Regions from separate parts of the Pseudoalteromonas sp. AWM4_233 genome, predicted to be linked through region 2. Evidence: predicted binding sites of a transcription regulator. Region 2 holds the regulator's gene; the other holds the start of a gene.
What was found. Region 2 encodes ArgR, which controls arginine synthesis, uptake and breakdown. Its sites were predicted from a motif close to ANTGAATANNTATTCANT; they were not measured.
Positions count from the first base shown of each region.

Region 1: a site for ArgR is predicted at 2,843-2,860, ahead of argC (N-acetyl-gamma-glutamyl-phosphate reductase). Genes of this name have one in related genera too.

Region 1 is NZ_JBSWSZ010000001.1:3,295,156-3,307,772, reverse strand. Features, by position in the region: gene ACXAC4_RS15050 (zinc-dependent metalloprotease) at 1-932, shown strand, start outside; gene ACXAC4_RS15045 (hypothetical protein) at 1,098-1,286, shown strand; gene ACXAC4_RS15040 (hypothetical protein) at 1,388-1,591, shown strand; gene argE (acetylornithine deacetylase) at 1,637-2,788, opposite strand; gene argC (N-acetyl-gamma-glutamyl-phosphate reductase) at 2,976-3,989, shown strand; gene argB (acetylglutamate kinase) at 3,986-4,765, shown strand; gene ACXAC4_RS15020 (ornithine carbamoyltransferase) at 4,775-5,695, shown strand; gene ACXAC4_RS15015 (argininosuccinate synthase) at 5,706-6,914, shown strand; partial or broken gene argH (argininosuccinate lyase) at 6,938-8,302, shown strand; gene ACXAC4_RS15005 (hypothetical protein) at 8,605-8,784, shown strand; gene ACXAC4_RS15000 (hypothetical protein) at 9,012-9,347, shown strand; gene ACXAC4_RS14995 (hypothetical protein) at 9,629-10,123, shown strand; gene ACXAC4_RS14990 (hypothetical protein) at 10,127-10,750, shown strand; gene ACXAC4_RS14985 (hypothetical protein) at 10,747-11,340, shown strand; gene ACXAC4_RS14980 (capsule assembly Wzi family protein) at 11,341-12,617, opposite strand, start outside.
Region 2 is NZ_JBSWSZ010000001.1:3,108,508-3,121,124, forward strand. Features, by position in the region: gene arcB (aerobic respiration two-component sensor histidine kinase ArcB) at 1-1,522, opposite strand, end outside; gene folE2 (GTP cyclohydrolase FolE2) at 1,732-2,652, shown strand; gene ACXAC4_RS14060 (DUF2726 domain-containing protein) at 2,728-3,324, shown strand; gene mtnN (5'-methylthioadenosine/S-adenosylhomocysteine nucleosidase) at 3,501-4,208, shown strand; gene ACXAC4_RS14070 (cobalamin biosynthesis protein CobD/CbiB) at 4,208-5,173, shown strand; gene tyrS (tyrosine--tRNA ligase) at 5,249-6,448, opposite strand; gene ACXAC4_RS14080 (peptidoglycan DD-metalloendopeptidase family protein) at 6,598-7,932, shown strand; gene mdh (malate dehydrogenase) at 8,210-9,151, opposite strand; gene argR (transcriptional regulator ArgR) at 9,448-9,915, shown strand; gene ACXAC4_RS14095 (Dyp-type peroxidase) at 9,912-10,829, opposite strand; gene ACXAC4_RS14100 (ABC transporter ATP-binding protein) at 10,857-11,888, opposite strand; gene ACXAC4_RS14105 (ABC transporter permease) at 11,885-12,617, opposite strand, start outside.

The sequences.
Region 1 (12,617 bases), 190 kb from region 2:
ACAACAAAGGGTTAGAGTTTATTTCTGACCCAGATGCGCGCCCGCAAGGTGGTGGTCATCCAACCGCGCATTTATGGGATAACGGTGAAAACCCAGCCGCAGAATTACTGCGTGTACTCGATATTCGTCAGCAAGCGTTGAATACGTTCGGTATTAATAACATTAAAACTGGTGTTGCATTGTCTCAGTTAGAAGAGAAACTCGTACCCCTGTTTTTATTCCATCGCTACCAAACTGAGTCGGCTGTGAAGCTTATCGCGGGTATTGATTACGATTATGAAGTACGTAGCGAGCGTGCTGTTAAAGGTGCGCAAATTGTAGATAAAGCGACGCAGCAACAAGCACTATCGGCGATGCTGAAAACCCTTGAGGCTGAGCAGTTGATGATCCCTGAGGGCATCTTAGCTTTGATCCCACCTAAAGCGTATGGTGAGCGTAAAACCCGTGAAAGTGTCTATGGCCGTACAGGCCTAGCCCTTGATGCTATGGCGTTACCGGAAGTGGCAGCAAACCATAGTTTAAAACTGCTATTAAATGCTGAGCGCTTAAATCGTCTATCGCAGCATGCTGCGCGAGACAGCAAAAACTTTGGCTTGAGCGACCTAATGAATGCACTTTACAGCAAGATCTTTGAAGCAAATAGCGCAGCTGGTATGGCACAAAAATTAACCCAACGCGTGCAATTTTTAACAGCAGCACGACTAGCCCAGTTAGCTAGCTCAAATAAAGTTGAACCAGAAGTGCAAGCGCAGTTACGCTTTCAACTAATGCGAGTAGCGAAACAGTTTGATCAAAGATCACTGTTTAGTAGCGTCAGTGAAGACACTGCATTTAGACATGACCTTGCACGTCAAGTGAAAGCGTTTTTAGAATCAGGAAAGTGGCCTGAAGGCTTTGCTGCATTAAAAATGCCGCCCGGCTCACCAATTTAACCTTCATTTTAAAGAGCGCAAATAAGCGCTCTTTTTTTACATTCTCTTACAGTTAAATAGTCATTTTGTTTACTTGAGAAATATTCAATTAATATCTTGCTAGCTTGTCCCCTTTTTGATAGTTTCTTTTTTGACCTTGGGTCACACTTAATAAGGAAAGTCACTATGAAATTGAAGTTAAACAAAAAGAAAGTAAAAAACTTAAGCTTAGATAACTCACAAGCTGTTTTAGAAGCAACGCCGCAAATCGCAGGTGGTGTGCCTTTGTTTGTGAAAACTGAGGTTTGCCATACAAACCCTTGCATCACAATTACGACATTGCCACCTAGCTACAGAAACGACTGTTTATCTTAATAAACGCAAGTTTTAGAAAATTACTCTATTCATTATTGGTCCTGATGTTAAGTAAGTAATTTATTCACAGGTACCAAACCTATTCATTTAAGGAAAATAAAATGAAACTTAAACTAAACAAAAAAAGCGTAAAAAACCTTTCAAAAGACAACAAAGCACTACCGGTAAATGCAACTCCAGCGGTAGCGGGTGGTGTTAATACTCTACGATGCATCACTGATACAGGCTCAATCGCATGTGATAGACCTACAACTTATACAATGAGTATCGAAATCTGTAGAACAATCCCATGTGACATCATGTAATTGAGCATACAATGAAAAAAGCCACCTTTGGTGGCTTTTTTAGTTTTAAAAACATAATTTATGAATTAACTGTGTGATCTTCTCTTGCGATGGTTTGATTTTCTCCATTGCTAAAAACTCATCAGGCTGGTGAGCTTGCTCGATAGAGCCCGGACCCATAACGATGGTTTCGCAGCCGAGCTGCTGTAAAAATGGTGCTTCGGTGCAGTAGTTCACTGCAATGGCTTGTTCTCCTGAAACCGCTTCAGCCAGTTTTACTAATGCACTGTCGGTTGTGCCAGTAAAGGCTGGAATAGGATCATGCAAGTCGATAACCGCAACACTACCTGGGTATTCATCATTAATGGGTTTAACCGCTTCTAGCAATAATAATTGCAGCTCTTGAATACTCAGCCCGGGTAATGGACGAATGTCTAAGTGCAACTCACAGCAGCCACAGATACGATTAGCATTATCTCCTCCATGAATATGCCCTAGATTTAGAGTGGGGTAGGGTATTGCAAAATGCTCAATTGAATATTTATTCTTTAAAGTGTCTTTTAGTTGCAACAGCTTTGCAATAATCTTATGCATCACTTCAATGGCATTTAAACCGCGTGCAGGATCAGAACTATGACCCGACTTACCCGTCACACGAATGGCGGTACTCATGTGCCCTTTATGGGTGAATACAGGCACCATATCAGTCGGTTCACCGATGACACAAAATTCAGGTTTCAAGTTTTGATGTCTAGCTACTTCTTGTGCGCCTGCCATGGTGGTTTCTTCATCTGCGGTGGCGAGGATCATAATGGGTCTAGCTTGTTTCGCATCTTGTGCATCAAGTTGCTTAATGGCTTCAATCACAAATGCAAAAAATCCTTTCATATCAATCGAGCCTAGACCAAATAGTTTGTTGTCGACTTCACTAAGTTTAAACGGATCATAACTCCAGCGACTGTCATCAAAAGGCACAGTGTCTGTATGCCCAGCTAACATCAAACCGCCTTCACCTTCGCCACGTTTGGCCAGTAAGTTAAATTTACCCGGTGCGCTTTCAAGTTCTGTAATCTCAACCTGAAAACCTAAATTTTCACACCAGGCTGCTAATAATTCTATGGTGGAGTAATTGCTCATATTGAGCTGCGGATCGAGTGCACTAATAGAGGGCTCAGCGATAAGCTGCTGGTACATATTAATAAAAGCGGGAGTGGTCATATCAGTCCAAAATATTTATTCAAAATGTTTGCATAATAATTTATATGTGTTTACTATGAATATCAATTCACTTTTTAAGCATAAATATAATTTGAGGCTAAGATGCGACGATATACATTCAACACTTTTTAAAGAATGCCCAGAGGGCACGAAACGGAACCAAATTTTTAGAGATTTTTTTACTATGTTGAATGTAACCATTATTGGCGCTAGCGGCTATAGCGGCGCCGAATTAGCCAGTTTAATTGCCAAACATCCCAACTTCTCCCTTGCTGGATGTTTTGTGTCAGAGCAAAGTTTAGACAAAGGAAAGCTCCTGAGTGACTTGTATCCAGAACATGCCTCTTTGCTCGACACGCTTCTTTTACCTCTTAATGAACAAGCCTTTATTGATATCGAAGCAAATGCTGACTTCGTTTGCCTGTGTACAGACCACAAAGTCAGTGTAGAGCTCGCGCCTAAGTTTTTAGCTATGGGCAAAAAAGTATTTGATTTATCTGGCGGCTTTAGACTTAAAAATCCTCAAGACTACGACAGCTTTTATGGCTTCACACATCAATCACCAACCTGGCTTGCTCAAGCTCAATACGGTTTAGCAGAGTGGAATGCAAAGGGCATTTCACAGGCGCAACTCGTTGCTGTTGCAGGCTGTTATCCAACGGCTGCGTTAAATGGTTTAAAACCACTTAAACAAGCCGATTTACTTGCGGACGATACCATTATTGTAAACGCGGTATCAGGTGTCACGGGTGCGGGTCGTAAAGCCAATATAGGTACCCAGTTTTGCGAAGTGTCTCTCGCACCTTATGGTTTATTCAATCACAGGCATACGCCAGAAATTTCACAGTATCTTGGTCATTCAGTGTTATTCACCCCACACTTAGGTAATTTTGCTCGCGGTATTCTTGAAACTATTTATGTGAAGCTGAAGCCGGGTGTAAGTGAGCACCAGGTTAATGAAGCATTTCAGGTATTGGCCGACGAGCCGTTAATTCGTTTAAAAGGCAATAAGCAAATGCCTTCAATTAAAGGTGTGGCTAAACAACCGTATGTTGATATTGGTTGGCAAGTACAAGGTGAACAACTGATCGTGGTGGTTGCCATCGACAACCTGTTAAAAGGAGCTGCTGGTCAAGCGCTTCAGTGTATGAATATCGCAGCATTGTTACCTGCTGAACTTGGCTTAAAAGGAGTGTCATGAAGATGCAAACATGGGTCATTAAAGTCGGTGGAGCGGTGTTAAACACGGAAGATGCAGCGATGGGACTATTTTCTGCAATTGCTGAGCTGACAAAAGTACAAATCGACAAGCAGTTTGTTGTGGTACATGGCGGTGGCGCGCTAGTTGATAAGTGGTTGTCAGAGGCGGGCTTTGCAACGGCTAAGCACCAAGGTCTTCGTATCAGCCCAAAGGAACAGATGCCTTATATAGTTGGTGCATTGGCAGGTACTGCGAACAAACAACTGAGTGGTCAAGCCATTAAAGCCGGTTTAAAACCTGTGGGTACTTGTTTATATGAAGCGGGTTTAATTGCTTCGCAAAAACTCAAAGCATTAGGTCAAGTGGGCGAGTGCCAACAGGGTGAAGCAAGTATTCTACCTACTCTGTTAGAGCTGGGCAGAACACCTATGGTGAGCTCAATAGGTATCGGAGTTGATGGTCAACTTTATAACGTTAATGCAGATGAAGCGGCGGCGGCGATTGCCGAGCAACTAGATGCTGAACTGATTTATATGACAGATGTAGAGGCGGTGCTTGATGCGAATAAGCAGCCTTTACATCAACTATCTGAACAACACATTGCAACTCTTATCGAAGAAGGAGTCATTGTTGGCGGCATGGAGGTCAAAGTGAAGACCAGCCTGCACGCTGCACAACACTTACGACGCGGGGTGTACATATCGAGCTGGCAGAAGCCAGAAAATCTTATTGCCTTAGTTCAAGGCATCCATGTCGGTACAAAAATTACACCTTAGGAAATAGCAATGACATCTCATTTTTTAACAGGATTAGAACTAAATAAAGCTCAAGCGCTAAAACTTTTGTCGCTTGCACAAACCATCAAGCAGCAGCCAAAAGAGTTTAATCAAGCGCTTGCAGGTCAATCTATCGTTACTTTGTTTGAAAAGCCGAGTCTACGTACTCGTGTGTCTTTCGATATTGGTATTAACCGTTTAGGCGGCCATGCAGTTTATCTTGATCAACAAAACGGTGCGATGGGCGGTCGTGAGTCGGTGAAAGATTTTGCCCTCAATATTGCCACTTGGGCTGATGGTATCGTGGCACGTGTTAATGCGCATAGTTCATTGCAAACATTGGCTGAGTTTTCGAGTGTCCCTGTGGTGAACAGCTTATGTGATCTTTACCATCCATGTCAGGCATTAGCTGACTTTTTAACGTTGCAAGAAGTTTATGGTGACGTCAGTAAAATCAAACTGGCATATTTAGGTGAAGGTAATAACGTCACTCATTCTCTTATGTTATTAGCTGCAACGCTAGGTACTGACTTTGTGGCGATTAGTCCAAAAGGCGCGTCACCAGATGCACAGGTCTTAAAACAAGCAGAACAACTGGCATTAGAGTCAGGTGCATCAATCACTGTAAGCGATGACATAGAAGCTGCAACGGGTGCTGATGCCTTGTATGCAGACACCTGGGTGTCAATGGGTGACACGACACCACTTGAGCAAGTTAAAGCTAAATATATGCCGTATCAAATTAATCGGCAGTTGGTAGAACAATCTGGCGCAAGCACAATTCTACATTGCCAACCTGCTCACCGTGAGTACGAGATCACTTCAGAGGTGATGGACGGTGCAAATTCAAAAATTATTCAACAAGCTGAAAACCGCATGCATGCCCAAAATGCACTGCTGGTGTCACTGTTAAATCCAAATTATGTGTAAGGGTAAAGTAATGAGCGAAATCAAAAAGGTTGTATTGGCATATTCTGGTGGTCTCGATACGTCAGCAATTGTTCCTTGGCTAAAAGAAAACTATGACTGTGAAGTTGTCGCCTTTGTTGCCGATGTAGGTCAGGGCGATGAAGAGCTAGTAGGTGTTGAGGAGAAAGCTTTAGCATCGGGTGCATCAGAGTGTCACATCGTAGATCTTAAAGAAGAAATGGTGAGTGACTATATTTACCCAACACTGAAAACAGGCGCAATCTACGAAGGCACTTACTTACTAGGCACGTCTATGGCACGTCCTATCATTGCTAAAGCACAGGTTGAAGTGGCTCGCAAAGTAGGTGCTGATGCGTTAGCTCACGGGTGTACGGGTAAAGGTAACGACCAAGTCCGTTTTGAATCTTGTTTCTCGGCATTAGCTCCAGATCTAAAAGTGATCGCGCCTTGGCGTGAGTGGGATTTATCAAGCCGTGAGTCATTACTTGATTACCTTGCAGAGCGTAATATCCCATGTGCTGCTTCTGCGACAAAAATTTACAGTCGTGATGCCAATGCTTGGCATATTTCGCACGAAGGTGGTGAATTAGAAGATCCTTGGAACCAGCCAAGCGACCAAGTATGGACTTGGACAACAGCGCCAGAGCAAGCGCCAGATAAACCAGAGTTTGTTGCTGTATCAGTAGAAAAGGGTCAAATCGTTGCGGTTAACGGTGAGCGTTATAGCCCATATAAATGTTTAATGGAGTTAAATAAACTAGCAGCGCCACATGGTGTAGGTCGAGTTGATATTCTTGAAAACCGTCTGGTGGGCATGAAGTCTCGTGGTTGTTATGAAACGCCAGGTGGCACAGTCATGATGGCTGCACTGCAAGCAATCGATGAGTTAGTGCTAGATAAAGCAAGTCGTAAATGGAAAGAGGCACTCTCTTCTGAGTTTGCACATTTAGTGTATGACGGTCGTTGGTTCACGCCGTTAAAAGACTCAGTGCTAGCCGGAGCTGAAGCGTTAAGTGAAGTTGCAACAGGTGAAGTGATCTTAAAAATGTATAAAGGCCAAGTGGCTGCCGTACAAAAGCAATCGGTAAATAGCTTATATAGTGAAGATTTTGCCACATTTGGTGAAGATGATGTGTACGACCAGTCGCATGCTGAAGGGTTTATTCGCCTGTTCTCATTGTCGAGCAGAATTGCCGCATTAAACGCAAAGGCTAAATAAGAGTTAAGTTCGGAGATTTCAGCATGGCACTATGGGGCGGCCGTTTTTCATCAGGACCTGATGAGGCTTTTAAACAATTTAATGATTCTTTGCCGTTTGATTACCAAATGGCGGAGCAAGACATTATCGGCTCAATCGCTTGGGCCGGTGCACTTCAACAAGTAAAGGTGTTAAGTGCACAAGAGCATACTGAGCTGGTTGCAGCTTTGAATGAGCTATTAAGTGAAGTACAACAAGATCTATCAGCAGTGGCGAGCGCTGGGTATGAGGACATCCATTCGTATGTTGAAGCTAAGCTGATAGACAAAGTAGGCGATTTGGCGAAAAAACTACACACGGGCCGCAGTCGCAACGATCAGGTTGCGACTGACTTTCGTCTTTGGAGTCGAAGTACAGCCGAACAAATTGTTGAAGCCATTCAAGCGTTAAAAGCTGAATTCGTCGCCCTTGCTGAACGTGAACTAGGCACGATTTTACCTGGTTATACGCATTTGCAGCGAGCGCAGCCGGTATTATTTAGCCATTGGTGTATGGCTTACGTTGAAATGCTTGAGCGTGATGAGTCTCGTTTAAACGATGCCATTAATAGACTAAATGTCAGCCCACTGGGCAGTGGTGCGTTAGCAGGCACAGCTTACCCGATTGATAGAGAAGCTTTGGCTCACAATCTTGGCTTTAGACATGCCAGTCGCAACAGCTTAGATGCAGTGTCAGATAGAGATTTTGTAGTTGAGCTTTTAAGTTGCGCAAGTATTTCTATGATGCATTTATCGCGTTTCGCAGAAGATTTGATATTCTATAACTCAGGTGAAGCTAGTTTTATTGAGTTGGCAGATAATGTGACTTCGGGTTCGTCGTTAATGCCGCAAAAGAAAAACCCAGATGCGCTGGAGTTAATTCGTGGCAAAACGGGCCGTGTCTTTGGTGCTTTTAGCGCCATGATGATGACACTAAAAGCATTACCGCTTGCGTACAATAAAGATATGCAAGAAGACAAAGAAGGTTTGTTTGATGCTATGCCGACTTGGCTTGCCTGTATTCATATGGCACAAGCCTGCATTAAGGGCATCAAGGTAAATGGTGAAGCAACATTACAGGCAGCGAAAGGCGGCCATGCTAATGCTACTGAGCTTGCTGACTACCTAGTTGCTAAAGGCATTCCATTTAGAGAAGGCCACCATATCGTTGGGCAGCTTGTTCAGCATGCAATTGATAAAGGTCAGAATCTAGAAGATTTATCGCTTGATGAATTTCAAACTGTTTGCTCCGTAATTACACAAGATGTTTATCCTGTATTAGAGATAGATGCTTGTATTGCCGCACGGCAAGCGCTTGGTGGCACATCGTTGCCACAAGTGGAACAAGCAATTAAATATGCTAAACAGCAGGCAAAATCTAAGTAGTAATAAAGATTAAGTGGCTTGTAGAGTTTATTTCTTGGCATGTTAAGCCAATACTTTTTGAATCAAGCCACTACTCGTTTATTTGAGTAAAGCTTTAAATTATTAATTAAGCACCATTTTTATATCAAACTGGTGCTTTTTTGTTACTTGTGAACATAAAACCAGCATTTAAGCAAGTTAAGTGTAATGTGGTGTAATATTGGATCGATCATTGCTAAATAACTTTTAACAATAAATAAACGTCACTTTTATGACTCTCTGTTTCACAGCGTAAATAAGGAAACATTATGTTAAAGGTAATTAAAACTTTAGTATCAAAACAACGTTCGGCTCAAAGCACTAGCCAAATCAATTCGCTTTCTGGTAAGGTAATTAAATCTGAAAAGTTTTTAGAGCAAATTACTGGTGCTCGAGGTGGTGGTCTTGTCGATAAAGATTATCGCCCAAAAGATAAAAAAGCTGATTAATTGCTTCAACTAACTCTCGTGGTGGATATATTCTTAACTCAATAAGCTTAGGCTTACACTTTGACACAATAATTCTAATAGGTATGGTTTTGGCTTTTTTGCTGAACTTATTCTTTTTTGTGTCTGGAATTAGTAAAAATATATCCCTCCTTTTAGCTTCCTTTCTAATGGCTGCGTCATACTTCACAAGTAATCATTTTATAAATTTATCTGCTGATAGAATGTATATGTATATCTCATGGATAGTATATGACATAGTCACTATAGGTATGATCTTATTTGCCCATAAGCTTTGGAAGCAAAAACTTTGTATTGCTGTTAAATATGTAATTTTTGGCCTTTCATTAAACGCTTTATTATGCTTGTTTATACATATTGATCTTCGGGTACTCTGGAACTCTGAGCCTTGGTGGTTCTGGTATTTCTATACATTAGCGATTAATACGATCGATGTGATCATGGTTGCAGCACTCATACTAGATCGAGACTTTTTAGGTATGAAATTTTTGAAAAACAAAATCTCAATCTATTTCTCTAAGAAGAAAAAAACACTTTCAACTTAATATACCATAATGGGTAATACAAAAAGAGATTACTTCTCCCGTTCAAGCTGTCTAGCCAATCAGACTGTCGTTGTAATAATATGCACTCGTTGTAATGAAAGGCTTGTATCGATAAGTAATAAAGTTTAACTTGTCTAATTGCAGTTAAATGGGCTTTATAGTTCCTTTGCGCCTTTTTCTATAGAGTTTATTACTTCGGGTTATGTATTACTGTGGTTACCCTTTTTTCCTCTGCTATCTTTTCTAGTTTTCTAGCCAACTTTGTCATTTGGAGCTTCTTAATGACGACCTTATTAAATTTTGTGAGGATGTCTGGCTGGCAATTCAAGAATATAGATAAAGCAAAATTAAAAGAACCATTACAGTTATCAACTATCATGTTCTTATCTTATTTTATTGGTAGTGTGATTGATTACTTCGTAAATTTGAAAGAGCTAATCTCTTATCTTTACCCCAATACTTACTTCCTTTTACTTGATATTTTAACTGTATTATTTATTTATAACTGTGTGAATACGCGTTCTGAGCAAGGCAAGATATGCAAAACTTATTTGCTTGTAGGCTTGTTGTGTAATTCACTACTTTTTCTAGTTATTCAAATAGAAGTATTTTTGGTCTTTGAGGGATTAAAATCTTACCAGCCATGGTGGCTTTGGTATGTTTTTGCAGTAGGGGTTAATACATTCGATGCCATGATGATTTTAGTCTTGTTATTACATAAAGATTTTCTCAAGCTCCACTTTCTTTTCAATCAATTTCAACTCCGCAATGAGTAACAGGTGGTTATGGATAATTACGGGATAATCTATTTTGGGGTGGAAATGGATTGGGACCTTTTCACCAGGTTTCTATACAAGCACCTTGTAACTTGGTTATTTTTTTTAGTCATGCTGGCTAGCTATGTAAGAACATCCAATATACATGCAAGTCAAAATGAAAAAATTGTACAAAAAGAAGTGCTTAAGCTATCTGTTGTAATGTTCATCTCTTATGCCTTAATGATACCAATAGAACTCTTAGTTACCTTGTTCGACTTTTCTTCGCGTTACTTCCCTTATACTGTTTATCTTTTTCTAGATATATTCACCATTCTGCTGATATGTTTTTTGATGAATACCCAAAGTAACAAAGCATTACTATGCAAACGCTATATTGTCTTTTGTTTATCGTGTAACTCTGTTTTATTCCTCTTAGTACAAATCGATTTAATTCTGATGTATGAAGACTTTAAACCTTTCAAAGCTTGGTGGTTTTGGGATGTATTTACGATAGGTATAAATTTTTTTGATGCAGTGATGATTCTGGTGCTCTTGAGTTATAGGGATATATTACTTTTACATAAGTTCGAGTCACAATTTTTAGCAAGGAGAAATAAAAAGCTTAGAGTTGGTGAATTAAAATGATAGAAGTTTTGTATCTTTTTGGTGAAATATTGTACTTTGAGCCAATAGTGCAGTTTTTATATGGACATACTACAACGTTTATCTTTTTTATGGTGCTGCTGGTGAACTTTGTTAGAACCTCCAGAGGAAACAGCTACCCTCTAAAAAAACAGCAAGCACATGAAATTTTGATTTTATCGCTTGTTATGTCTGTGTCATACGCGATTCCCATGCCATTCGATTACATATATTGGCTCTCCGAGGTACGTTCAGTTTACATGCCTAATACACCCTATATGGTGCTGGATATTCTAACAATTCTATTTATTTACAGTTTTGTAAAAATAGAAACCAATTTGGGGGAATTGTGTCGTTTTTATTTAACGGTTGCACTTGGAGTGAACGCTTCTTTATTTTTCTTATTACAGCTTGATCTTTTACTTATACATGAGGGGTTGAAGGAGAGTGGCTTTTGGTGGTTTTGGACTGTATTTAGCTATGGGATAAATGGCTCAGACCTTATCATGGTCCTAGTTTTAGTTGTACAAAAAGATTTTTTAGGTTGGTACAAGCTAAGCGAAAAAATTAAGGGCGCTTATACGCGCCCTTAATTAAAATTGAATTTCCCAGCTTGCTGAGACTGCTGTGTGAGTCTCAGAGTCTTTGGGTAGTTTATCTTTCCAAACACTCAAGCCCAGTTTTCCTAAGCCTTTTAATACGCCTTGCTGATAGCCTACTTCGAGTAAGCTTCTATCTAAATCTAAAGAATCAAAATTTAACTGCTTTAATTTAGCATACCCGCCGAAACCAGCCAGACGGTAATAATCAATACCTAGAGTGACGCTTTTAGCTTGCGGTCCCATGGCCGCACCTAGCCATTGCTCGCGTTGCATGTAATCAGCCCCTTTATTTGATGTAGCAAAATTACATTGGAAACTGGCTTGCTCTGCTTGGCAATTCAGTTCTGTATCACTTAATTCAATAAAGCCTTTTGCTCGATAGGTTATATCTGCAAGGTGACCCTCAATACCAAGGGTATAGCTGCTATTGCTAGGTAATAACCCGGCGTCATTTTCACCAGCTATCTCAGCATAGACAGCAAAAGGTAAACCTTGAAAAGTGTCCGAGTATTTCGCATCTAAACTTGTTAGACGCTGCTTGCTTCTAAGCTCGGGGTTTTGTGGATCTTCTTTATAAATAAAGTCACTTGATGTTGAGCTAAACGCAATCTCTAATCCAGATAATGGCATGCTAGATAAGCGAACGCCCCAAAAATCACCTTCTTTCTTTGTGGCTAATGTTGGCTTTTGCTTGGCTGCGATAGCAGTGACTTGCCAAGGGCCGATAAATGATAAAAATGATGGGCCTTGGTAGTCGGTATTGGCTCTACTCAGTCTAAACGCTTTCATAGGGGCCGCGTTATTGCTAAGCAGTAAAGCTTGCTCATTACCTGGGCCCCACCAATAGTTCAATTGCTCGATACTAGCTGACCAGTTATCTAGCAATATCGCGACATGACTACCATAATGATTGATGTACTTACCATCGATGGCATCATCCGTATAGTTGACTTGCACTTTAGCGCTAACGTCCTCACTGATTATCTGACCAAACGTTTGAACACCAGACTTTGCGCCTTTGCGCTCGCCAAACCCTTCTCTTAATTCTGGGTCTTGGTTGTAGAAAGCGCGAATACTGGAGCGGCGTTTTTGCTTCGCATTAGATAAAGCATGCTTGATATGCGCAATCGCGAACTTTGCCGACTCAGGTACTTCATTCATATTAACAGCAGCCAAGTCTTGCACTATACCTCGCCATAATAAAGGGTATTGATTGACTGGTCGTTGAATTAAGTTGTGACTGACAAGTAAGTCGATAGAATGCTTAA
Region 2 (12,617 bases):
TTGGTGCTGCTGTCAAGGTTAGTGGAATTTCAACCTCAAAACGACTTCCTTGACCAACAATACTACTCACTTGAATGTTGCCCTGCATTGCTTCAACAAGCGCTTTCGTCACTGCTAGTCCAATCCCTGAACCTATGGCATTCGAACCATTTGCACTTGGTGCCTTGTAATACATTTCGAATATTCTAGCGAGTTGATCTTGTGCAATACCTGATCCCGTATCAGTAATGCTCATAACGAGCCACACTTCGCCATCACGATTTTCACGTTTACACTCAAGTGTCACACTGCCTCTGTGGGTGAATTTCACGGCATTGTTAATTAAATTCCAAAGCACTTGTCTTAAGCGAGTTGGGTCTAATAAAGCGTAGACATCTAAGATCCCTTGCCTGCTAATATTGAACTCTAACCCCTTTTGCTCTGCAATAAGCCCAGCAAAATTCACCACATCATTAATAAAATCTGAGACATTGATACTGTCGGCAGCAATATCTAACTGCTCTCTATCGATTTTATCGAGATCTATGATGTCGTTGAAAATATTACCTAAGGTTTCTGCACTCGAGAAAATGGTATTACACCAGCTCTTTTGTTGCTTGCTCAGATCTGTGTCTAGCATCATACGAGTTAAACCTACGATGCCATTCAGTGGTGTGCGAAGCTCATGACTTAAAGTCGCAATGAACTTACCTTTATCTTTATAGGCTGTTTCAAGCTCCTGTTCTGCCTCTTTACGCGAAGTAATGTCACGGCCAAACGCAAGTAGACCAATATACTCGCCCTGCTCATTGATAAATGGCAGCTTGCGCATCTCAAACCAGCGGTTTTCATCATTGACCGGATACTCAACGTCTAGCGTGAGCGCTTGATGCGTTTTCGCAACTTGCTCATCGGTTTTAAGCACTTCAGGAATGTAGCTTTCAGGGTAAATATCAAAAACACTTTTACCGATAAGCTCATCGCTATGCTTACCCATGACTTTTTCAAACATCTTGTTGCAACCAGCAAAAATACCTCGCTCGTCGCGGTAATAGAATAAATCGGGAGAAGAATCGACAATTGAGCGAAGCAGCATACTTTGTTGCGCGAGTTCTTGCTGCGTTTTCTTACGCTCTGCGATTTCACGACGTAACTCTTCAATGGCTCGATGCTTAGCATGTAAAGCGATTTTACGTTCGTCAATTTCGCTGTTTAGCCGGGTTATATTGTCTTTTAAGCTCTGATTTAAAAGCTTTTCTTGTTGAGTTGCAGTATCTAAATACGCTCTGGAAGCCTCAAGTTCTTTGAGTGCTTGAATGCAAATAACCAGTAAGGCAGGAGAAGTAACGGCGGCAAAAAACATAATTGCCAATACATCAACAATGACAATCTCGCCTAACGCCACATAGTAGAACATGCACGACAGAATTAGTGAGGCGAGTAATATTAGGCAATAACACAGCACTCCAGCTTGTTTTTCACCGTACTTATTAATCACATTGGCAAGGACTTTTAGCCATGATCCAAATGAAGAATCTATCATATTAATCAATTTGCTCCGTTAACTGTTTCATTATACGCAAGCAAGTGATTAATCCCAAAGCATTAAAAGTCCAAAAAGCCACAATAGACGTATAAAGTTCTTAACAGTTCTTAATAAACGCGCTAATTGATAATGCGAACATATACGCATTAAAGCGTTAAATAGTGTAATATGCGCGACTCGAAAATGTCGTGAAAAAGAGGGTTAACATGCAGACTACAATGCCAGATATTGCTCATTCAGCCGATGCACTTCAAACCGGTAAATTAGATTGGGTAGGAATGGGTAACATCGAGCTACCTTTAATGCTTGCAACAAAAGGCTTGCCGGAGCAACCTGTAACAGCAAAAGCAGACGCATTTGTAAACCTGCATAAAGAAGACGCGAAAGGCATTCATATGTCTCGCTTATTCTTAGCTCTAGATAATTTGTCTTGTGAACAAGCCCTTTCTCCAAGTACATTAAAGCAACTTCTCGACGAATTTGTAACGACACACCAAGATATCAGCGATGCGGCAAAAGTGGTTATTAACTTTGAATTGCCACTACGCCGACCTTCTTTACTAAGCAAAAAACAAGGTTGGAAAAGTTACCCTGTTAGCATTACTGCCTCGTTGGTTAACCAAACGTTTTCTATAGAACTGGCATTAGATGTTACCTACTCATCTACTTGTCCTTGCTCTGCGGCGTTAGCTCGTCAACTTATTCAAGATGCTTTCGCAGCGAAGTTTAAAGATAAAGACATTTCTCACGAAGAAGTGCATGCTTGGCTTGGCACTACCGAGGGCGTATTAGCAACACCGCATTCGCAACGTAGTATTTCAAACATTAAAGTTAAACTTGATGAAAACTGTCAAGAATTCGACATTGTAGGGTTAGTCAACTTAGTTGAAGATGAACTTAAAACCCCCGTTCAAGCGGCAGTGAAACGGGAAGATGAGCAAGAGTTCGCTCGTTTGAACGGCCAAAACCTGATGTTTTGTGAAGATGCGGCAAGAAAGCTCAAAGCACTGTTCGAAAACGCAGGGTTTGCCGACTACTATATCAAGATTAATCACTACGAGTCTTTACATGCTCACGACGCTGTGGCCTATGCATTCAAAGGCTTACCTGGCGGTTATTCAGCTTAAACTTGTTTTCACTCCACAATTGGCAAGAACTTTGCTTATAAAGATCAAAGTCAAATTGTTGTTGTGGAGTGTTATATGGAGTTCGCTTTATTATTAGTTTTTGCATTGGTAGCTGGCGCTTCGATCGTCATTGCAAAATATACCGATGTAGGTGGCAATCCATACCCTTTCAATCGTAAAGAATCTGTCTTCAGTACTGTTGAAGCCACTTTCCTAAGTCTATTAGAACGTGCAGTTGGCGATAAATTTAAGATTGTCAGCCGTGTGAAGTTGATTGATTTAATCGAGTGTAAGCCCGGTTTGTCAAAAAAAGCGCGCAGAGCGGCGTTGGCAAAAGCTAAAAATAAACAACTCGATTACGTACTCATTGATAAAACCACACTAAACATTGTTGCGGCTGTTGATCTTGTAAACAATTCGAACAAGAGTGGCCATAAAGCGCAAAAAGATTGGTTTGTTAATGGTGCTTTAGAGTCAGCGAATATTCCACATATTCGTATGAAAGTAAAAACAGGCTATAAAGCAAATGAAGTACGTAGCGCAATTTTGTATAAAATTGGTCAACAACCGCAACCAGTTCGCAAACCGAGAACACGTACAGAGAAGCCTGCAGTGCTTTCTCCTTCGCAAGCAAAGGCGCATTCAACGCAAACCCAGCTTGCTGAAATTTAAAAGTTTCCATATGTCACGTAAGCCCTTTGAATATTCAAAGGGCTTTTTTCTTTCTAAATAGATGCTTTGCACTCAATACCATGATGATAAAGCTTTATATCATCGCTGATATGAACAAGTTTTTTATAAAAGTACGATAGGCTATACTAGCGAAAATTTTTTGAGGAATAGAAATCATGAAAGTAGGTATTATCGGTGCAATGGAGCCTGAAGTTGCAATTTTGCGTGAGGCTTTACAAAACAAAGAAGAGCTAACTAAAGGCGGCTTCACTTTTTATACTGGCGAACTAGCCGGTCATACTGTGACTCTAGTTCAATCTGGCATTGGTAAAGTGGCAGCAACCGTTGCGACAACCCTTTTAATTGATAATTTCAACCCAGACTGCGTCATTAATACCGGTTCTGCTGGCGGCTTTGATCCTGAATTAAATGTCGGTGATGTGGTTATTTCTGACGAAGTTCGCCACCACGATGTAGATGTAACAGCTTTTGGCTACGAGATTGGTCAAGTCCCACAAATGCCTGCTGGCTTTGCGGCTCATGCAGCATTAATTGACGCTGCGAAAGCGAGTGTAGCTATCCTTGAAGACACACAAACAAAGGTTGGCTTAATTTGTACTGGTGATTCTTTTATGTGTGATCCTGTTCGCATTGACAAAACGCGTCAAGATTTCCCATCAATGCTAGCTGTAGAAATGGAAGGCGCAGCAATTGCTCAGGCATGTCATGTACTTAATACGCCATTTGTTGTGATCCGTTCTCTATCAGATATTGCAGGTAAAGAGTCTCCACAATCTTTTGAAGAATACCTAGAAGTTGCTTCTGTAAATTCTTCTAAACTAGTGACTGAACTACTTGAGCAGCTAAACAACACTGGCTTGTAATGGTAGAAAGTCAGCAGTTTGAGGCTTTTCAAAGCCTCATTATTTTTATCTGCGCGATAGCAGCGGCTCACTCGTTACCGCTGCTGAATAGCTACAACCCTATTACTTTCTTTTCGCTTATTTTTGAACGCATAGGCGCTCGTGTCTTTAAACCTGAGCGGAGTGCCTCATTACAAAAAATAGCCGGTGTATTAGGTTTCTTTCTCCCCATTTTTACCATTGTACTTATTGCAGTGCTGATCAGTCAGTTTGCATTTTACCCAGCTTGGCTCGGGGGATTAGTGCTCTACTTTTGTTTAGATACTCGCGTTTTACAAAGAGCCAAACGCATAGCTGCACTTCTACAACAAAAACAAAAAGCAACGGCGAGGCAATTGTTGGCACAAAACGTAGTTCGTGAAGTCAATGAGTTATCAAGTATAGGCATTGCCAAAGCCTGCATAGATAGCACAGCCTTAAGAACGGTTCGCCACTACTATCTTGTGATTTTCTTTTACTTATTACTCGGCCCGCTCGCTGCATTCTCTTTTAAATTACTACTGGTGTGTGATCATGCTTGGCGCAAGCGCATGCCGCCGAATAGCGCTTTTATAAAACCATTGCAGACAGCCATTTTTTATATTGAGTTTTTACCGCTCAGAGGCTTTATCTTTTTACTGGCCTTGTTTTTACAAGGCAAGAAAACTTTTCATTACTTCAAGCACTATGCAAGGCACTGCTATCAAACGAATACTGGCTGGATCTTATCTCTATTTGCAGCAAACCTATCAATTCAGTTAGGTGGCCCGTGTAAATATCAAGGTGAGCGCTTTGCGAAAATGCGTATCGGCGCTGAACGTCACCCTGAGCCTGAAGATATTAAGCAGTGTTTAACATTTTTAGAAAGAATTAAGTGGTTTACTTTCTCTTTGATAGCACTGATATGGCTTTTAGATTGGTTTGTTGCGCTTTATTTAAATACTTAAGCAAATAAGCATAAAAAACAGACATAAAAAAAGCTGGTTTAAATCCAGCTTTTTAATATTGGAAATAACGAGTGTTTAGCTTACTGTCACTTTTGCAAACTTACGCTTACCAACTTGGTAAATCTGTGTAGAGCCTTTCTCAATCACAAGCTTACTATCAGTCACTTTCTCTTCACCGTTTAACTTAACAGCGCCTTGCTTAATCATACGCATGGCTTCTGAAGTACTAGCTACAAGACCCGCTTCTTTAAGAAGTTGAGAGATCATCGTAGAGTCTTCATCAATTGTGATAGTCACTTCTGGGATCTCATCAGGTAAAGCATTCTTTTGGAAACGCTTAATGAAATCTTGGTGTGCAGCTTCAGCATCTGCTTCACTATGGAAGCGTGCGATCATTTCTTTAGCAAAATCAATCTTAATGTCACGCGGGTTACGACCATTTGCAACCTCTTGCTTAAGGCCTTCAATTTCTTCAATTGAAAGTGCGCTTAATAACTCGTAATAGCGCCACATTAATTCATCTGAAATTGACATGACTTTACCAAACATGTCGTTAGGTGCATCAGTAATACCAATGTAGTTACCTAGTGACTTAGACATTTTTTGAACGCCATCTGTCCCTTCTAGTAACGGCATCATTAATACTGTTTGTGGCTTTTGACCTTCATCTTTTTGCAACTCACGACCCATTAGTAGGTTGAAGCGCTGATCAGTACCACCTAATTCTACGTCAGCTTCCAGTGCAACAGAATCCCAACCTTGTACTAAAGGATATAAGAACTCATGGATTGCAATCGCTTGACCGCCAGCATAACGCTTTTTAAAGTCATCACGCTCTAGCATACGCGCAACCGTTTGGCGTGCAGCTAGTTTGATCATGCCTGCACTGCCTAGCTGTTCCATCCAAGTAGAGTTAAATGCTACTGTGGTCTTTGCAGGATCTAGGATTTTGAAAACTTGCTCTTTATAAGTTTCAGCATTTGCTAACACGTCTTCACGTGTTAGTGGTTTACGAGTGACGTTTTTACCCGTTGGATCACCAATCATACCGGTGAAATCACCGATTAAGAAAATAACCTCATGACCTAAGTCTTGGAAGGTTTTCATTTTATTAATTAGAACAGTGTGACCTAAATGCAAATCTGGTGCTGTTGGATCGAAACCCGCTTTAATTTTTAGCTTTTTACCAGATTTCAATCTTTCCTTTAATTCATCTTCAATAAGAATCTCTTCTGCACCGCGCTTAATCTCGGCTAATGCAGTTTCAAAGTCCACCATTCGTCGCTCCAAAATATACAGTTTATCGCACGATTCTAGCCTATATTCAGATCAGTTTAAATGCACAAAACACTGGTATTCACGCTTTATTGCGTATATCCTGCAATATTATTACCGATTTATCTTGACAGCAGAAAAGGCGCGTTATGGTTCACGTTGTTCATAAGCTTCCTAAAAAACACAAACTGCTTATTCTTACCTGCATTTCTGTCATGCTGATAATTGCTTTATGGCCGTCAGAAAAGGCAACTGCATCAAGAGACAGTGACAAAAAAGCGCTCGAAGTTGGCAAGCGTTACGAATTACCCGTAAAAGTTTCTGAAAATGAAGAGCAACTTACAACTTTAAGTGCTCCCACAGAAGTTCAAGCGCCAGAAAAAACCACAATTGATACCCTTGAATTCAATGACTTTGAAGTAAAGCATGGTGATAGCCTTGCGGTGCTGTTCAAGCGTGCAGGTTTTTCAGCGCAAACTCTACATAAATTAGTTAACACCAATGCTGAAACTCGCAAACTGACTAAAATCCATCCTGGTGAAGTGTTGAGTTTTGCAAAAAATGCCGAAGGTGAGTTAACCCATCTTAAATATGTGCTTTCGAAAACTGATACCTTGTTGGTGTCTTTAGATGAAGAACGAAAATACCAAACGGCTATTCACAGCAAAGAAATCGAAACTGTCAATCAAAGCGCTGGCGGTAAAATCAAGTCAAGCTTCTGGACGGCAGGTATTTCTGCTGGTTTATCTGAACGTCAAATTATGAACTTTGCAGACATCTTTGGTTGGGATATCGATTTTGCTAATGACATTCGTAAAGACGACACCTTTTCTTTGGTTTACGAAACTCATTATGTCGATGGTGAGCTGATCGGCAATGGTAAAATCATTGCCGCTGAGTTTATTAACCAAGGTGAGCGTTTCAGTGCTATCCGTCACACTGACGATAATTTCTATACACCAGAAGGCCGCAGTATGCGTAAAGCCTTCTTACGTGCCCCAGTTAACTTTAAATATATCAGCTCTAACTTTAACCCACGCCGTAAGCATCCTGTGACGGGTAGAGTATCGGCGCACCGAGGCATCGATTATGCTGCACGTGTTGGAACGCCTGTTGTTTCATCAGGTAATGGTAAGGTGACTAAATCTGGGTATAACAAACTCAATGGTAACTATGTGTTTATCCAACATGGTAGTCAGTATGTCACTAAGTACCTGCACCTTAATAAACGTATGGTTAAAACAGGCCAGAAAGTAAAGCAGGGTCAAAAAATTGGTACTGTCGGGGCTACTGGTCGTGTAACAGGTGCGCATTTACACTATGAGTTTTTAGTAAATGGGGTTCACCGCAACCCGAAAACCGTAAAACTACCTAAGTCTGAACCGCTACCGAAAACTGAACTCGCTAAGTTCAAACCAGTTGCTAAAGACTTACTTGCCCAGTTAGAGCGCTCAAGAGAACTTAGGTTAGCACTGAATAACTAACCTTAAGTAACTTACCAAATTAAAAAGCAGCGCCGTAGCTGCTTTTTTATACCCTAATTTTTAATTTATTGGCTCTTAGCTCTTAGCTCTTAGCTCTTAGCTCTTAGCTCTTAGCTCTTAGCTCTTAGCTCTTAGCTCTTAGCTCTTAGCTCTTAGCTCTTAGCTCTTAGCTCTTAGCTCTTAGCTACCAAGATGAAACACACAAAAGATGCCAAGCAAAAAGGTTCAGGCATAAAAAAACCCGCCGAAGCGGGTTTTTAAAACTTTCAGATTGCGATTATTGCGCAGCCATGAAGTCGATACCTTCTTGGATATCTTTGTTTAATGTTTCTAGCATGTCGTTCTTCGCTTTCTCTTCGAACGCGCTTAGCTCGCCGTAAGAAAGAATTTCTTCAACACCGTTAGTACCTAAACGTACTGGGTGTGCGAAGTATGCTGCGTCACCATTCTCAACTGCAACGTATGCGTAGTCAACAACGTTTTGCTCACCTTGAAGACCTTTAACTAGTGAGAAGCAGAAACGTGCTGCTGCTGCACCCATTGAAAGTGTCGCTGAACCACCACCCGCTTTCGCATTAACAACTTCAGTACCTGCGTTTTGGATACGTGGAGTAAGAGCTGCAACTTCTTCCTCAGTGAACTCAACACCTTCAACTTGAGAAAGTAGAGGAAGAATAGTAGTACCTGAGTGACCACCAATAACAGGTACTTTAACTTCAGATACGTCAACACCTTTCAGTTCAGCAACGAATGCTTCTGAACGGATAACGTCTAGCGTAGTTACACCGAATACACGTGATGCTTCATAAGTACCCGCTTTTTTGAATACTTCAGCAACGATTGGTACAGTGCCGTTTACTGGGTTAGTGATAACACCAACTAGTGCTTTAGGACAGTTACGTACGATACCTTCAGCAAGTGTTTTGATGATACCAGCGTTAACATTGAAAAGGTCAGCACGGTCCATACCAGGCTTACGAGGCATACCAGCTGGGATAAGAACAATGTCAGCACCCGCTAGCGCTGCGTCAAGATCATCTGCACCAAAACCTGCAACTTTAACTGCAGTTGGGATGTGAGATAGGTCTACAGCAACACCAGGAACAACTGGCGCTACGTCGTATAGAGATAGCTCAGAACCTGCAGGAAGGCCATTTTTAAGAAGTAAAGATAGAGCTTGACCGATACCGCCAGCGGCACCTAATACAGCAACTTTCATGTGGAATTCTCCATAATTTGAAGGTGGAATTGTGTGTGCTGTAAAGATAATGAAAAGTGCAGGTAAAAACAAATTTATCGGCGCTATTTTAAGGTTTTTTTCGACTATAGTTGTAAAATATTGCTTTCAGCGTGCAAGCTTGCTTTACACTTCAAAATATTCATTTTTCTATTTCTGGAAATATCCAACATCTCATTAAATCTTGCAATCAATTCACTTTGTTTTTTAATTGCAAAGTTGGGTCTGGATTCAGAATTGTGTAAAATCTAAGTAATATTTAATAAACGAGTTCAATTATGCAAGCAAACGAGAAGCAAGAAGCACTGATTAAGGCGTTCAAAGCACTATTAAAAGAAGAAAACTTTGGCTCGCAGGGTGAAATTGTCGATGCCCTGAAAGATCAAGGCTTTGATAATGTAAGTCAAAGCAAAGTGTCACGTATGCTAAGTAAGTTTGGTGCGGTAAGAACTCGTAACGCAAAACAGGAAATGGTTTACTGCTTACCGGCAGAAATGGGCGTACCAACGGCAAAAAGCCCATTAAGACAATTAGTGATTGATATCATGCACAATGAAATGATGATAATCATCCGTACCAGCCCTGGTGCAGCTCAACTAATTGCCCGCTTATTAGACTCATTAGGTACTGCTGATGGCGTATTAGGTACCATTGCTGGTGACGATACTATCTTTATTGCGCCAGCTAAAATCTCTGAAATTGACGTAACGCTTGAGAAAGTAAAAACCTTATTCGACAACGTTTAACTTTCTGCTATTTGCGCCATGTTTTGCAAAAACTGCACGGATGGCGCAAAAAACGCAGCCCCCATATCGGACTGACAATAATCTAGCCACGCATCGTAGTGCTGCTCGTTTCCTACTCGTGTCGCTAACAACTTCTCAAAAGCACTGCCCTTAGCGGCACAACTCACCCATAAAGATCCTTGCTCAAAGACATCTCCGAACGGCATGCTTTGCTCAAGCAGCAGTGGTAAGTTGTCTGCATTGTTAAGCTCAGATAGAGCTGCGTGATTATTAGAGAAAGGAATCTCTAGCTTTTTATTTTCTAAACGAGAGCGCCCCATAATAGCTTCTTGGTCATTCAGACTTAGTTGTTGCCAACGGTTTAGATCAAACTTCACTCGCTGCACATGAATGTAGCTGCCTTGGTCTTCAAAGCTTTCAGGGTCATGAACTAAAGCCACTTGGCGCTTAAAACGTCCATGAGGCGTATTAGCGCCATAAATAAAGCCGTTAAAATCTCTGCCATCTAAAAAACGAAAAGTGCGGATATGTGCAACCAATTCTACTTTGCCTGCCAACATATGCCTGACACTTTGAGCAAATAGATGATTCACATCTTCTCTGTCAGATCGGATCACATACAACAAATCAAATGGTTGAGTGTGCATTAGGTGCTCGTGAGAGCGAATATGCGGAAAGCTTTTTAACTCTTTAGGAATACATTCAGGATATATATGCGGCCAGTATTGTGCCCCAATGGCCACAAAGCTAGATACCATAGACTCAGAGAAGCGGTCGCTCAATTCTGATTGTAAGCGTTCACATTGCCCTAATGCTGCTCTAACGGCTTCATCTTGACCATCAAGTACATTAAAAAACAAATGTAGTCCATGCAGATTTGCCTCTGCACACACTCCTGACTGCGGCTGAGCCATGGCACCCCAAGTTATAATAAGTAATGACTATGAAAAGAAATTTACCGCATGTGGCTTAATTTTAAAAGTCACTGGCTCATTAATATTCAGGGCATGTTCACTTTCGACAGGCACTTCGATGACTTGCTCTGCCACTTTTATTTGATAAATAAACTCAGTCCCGATAAAACGCGATTGCAGAATTTCGACGTCATTCGTGTCGCCATTTTCTAGCTGTATATGAGCTGGTCGAATATAAATTTTTCCAGAGCCTTGCGCATTTTCACACACTTTTGTCGAAGAAAGTTTACCAAATGAAGTAATAAATTCTCGCTTATCTTCAGCCTGCGCTGGAATATAAATACCCTGCCCTAAAAATTCTGCCACTTCTTTACAAGCTGGCTGTTCAAATAGCGTTTTGGCATCACCTAATTGGGCGATTTGACCTTTATGCATCACAGCCAGTTTATCTGCAAAAGCAAAGGCCTCTTCTTTTGAGTGACTAACAAAGATAGCCGAGACCTTTTGATCTTTTATGATCTGTCGAATGTCATTGATAAGTTGGAAACGCACTTGCGCATCAATATTCGAAAAAGGCTCGTCGAGAAGTAGTAAGTTAGGTTTATATGCAAGCGCTCTCGCAATGGCAACACGTTGTTGCTGACCGCCTGAAAGCTCATGAGGGTAACGCTCAGCAAACTCTGATAAATGCACAAGCTCCAGCATTTCATTTATACGTGCTTGTTTGTCAGCCTTATTAAGCTTACTTAAGCCAAACGCGATATTTTGAGCAACCGTTAAATGAGGAAATAACGCATAATCCTGAAACATCATGCCAATATTACGATGCTGTGGTGCTGTAAACTGCGTGTTGTCACTCATGGTTTTACCATGAATAATGATTTGACCTTGCTGAGGCGTTAATAAACCTGCCACGGCTTTTAAAGTGGTGGTTTTGCCACAACCACTGGCCCCCAATAAGCAAACAATTTCATTTTCGGCGACTTCTAAATCTAAATTTTCAATCACTTTTTGGCCATCATATTGATAGCTTAAGTTTTTTAAAGACAAACTACTCATGAATTGTGCTGCTCCATTGAGCGATTAACAAAATACAAAGGCACTAAGCCAACAAGAACAATAAATAATGCAGAAATGGACGCAAGCTCTAGCTGCTCGTCACTCACATATTGAAATACATGGGTTGCCAAGGTTTCAAAATTGAAAGGACGAAGCAATAAGGCAGCGGGAAGCTCTTTCATACATTCGATAAATACCAGTAACCCTGCGGTTAAAATCCCCCCGCGTAAAAGTGGGATATGCACACTACTGAGCATTTGGGCAAAATTCTTACCCATACTTTGGCTTGCCATATCAAGAGATGGACTAATTCGTACATAGCTAGCTTCAACAGCGCCTTGAGCAATAGCATAAAAACGCACCACATACGCAAATACCATGGCAAAAATAGTACCGCTAAAAAGCAGACCTGGCTCAAATGCAGTGCCTTCTAACCACTCATTTAGCTTAGTATCAAGCAAAGTAAGCGGCAGTAAAACCGCAATCGCTAATACTGTTCCAGGTAATGCATAGCCTGTGCTTGATACACGCCCTGGCAAGGCCTTAGACTTTTGTTCACCAATACGCTGATAAAACAACACGATAATACTTAAAGCAATTGCGATAACGCTTACCCATAAAGAAATCTTTAAGCTCTGCCAAGCATATAAGAAAAACTCAGCGTTCCATGCTTGTTCGAAATAATCTATTGAATAACTGACGAGTACACCAACCGGTAAGGCAAAAGCA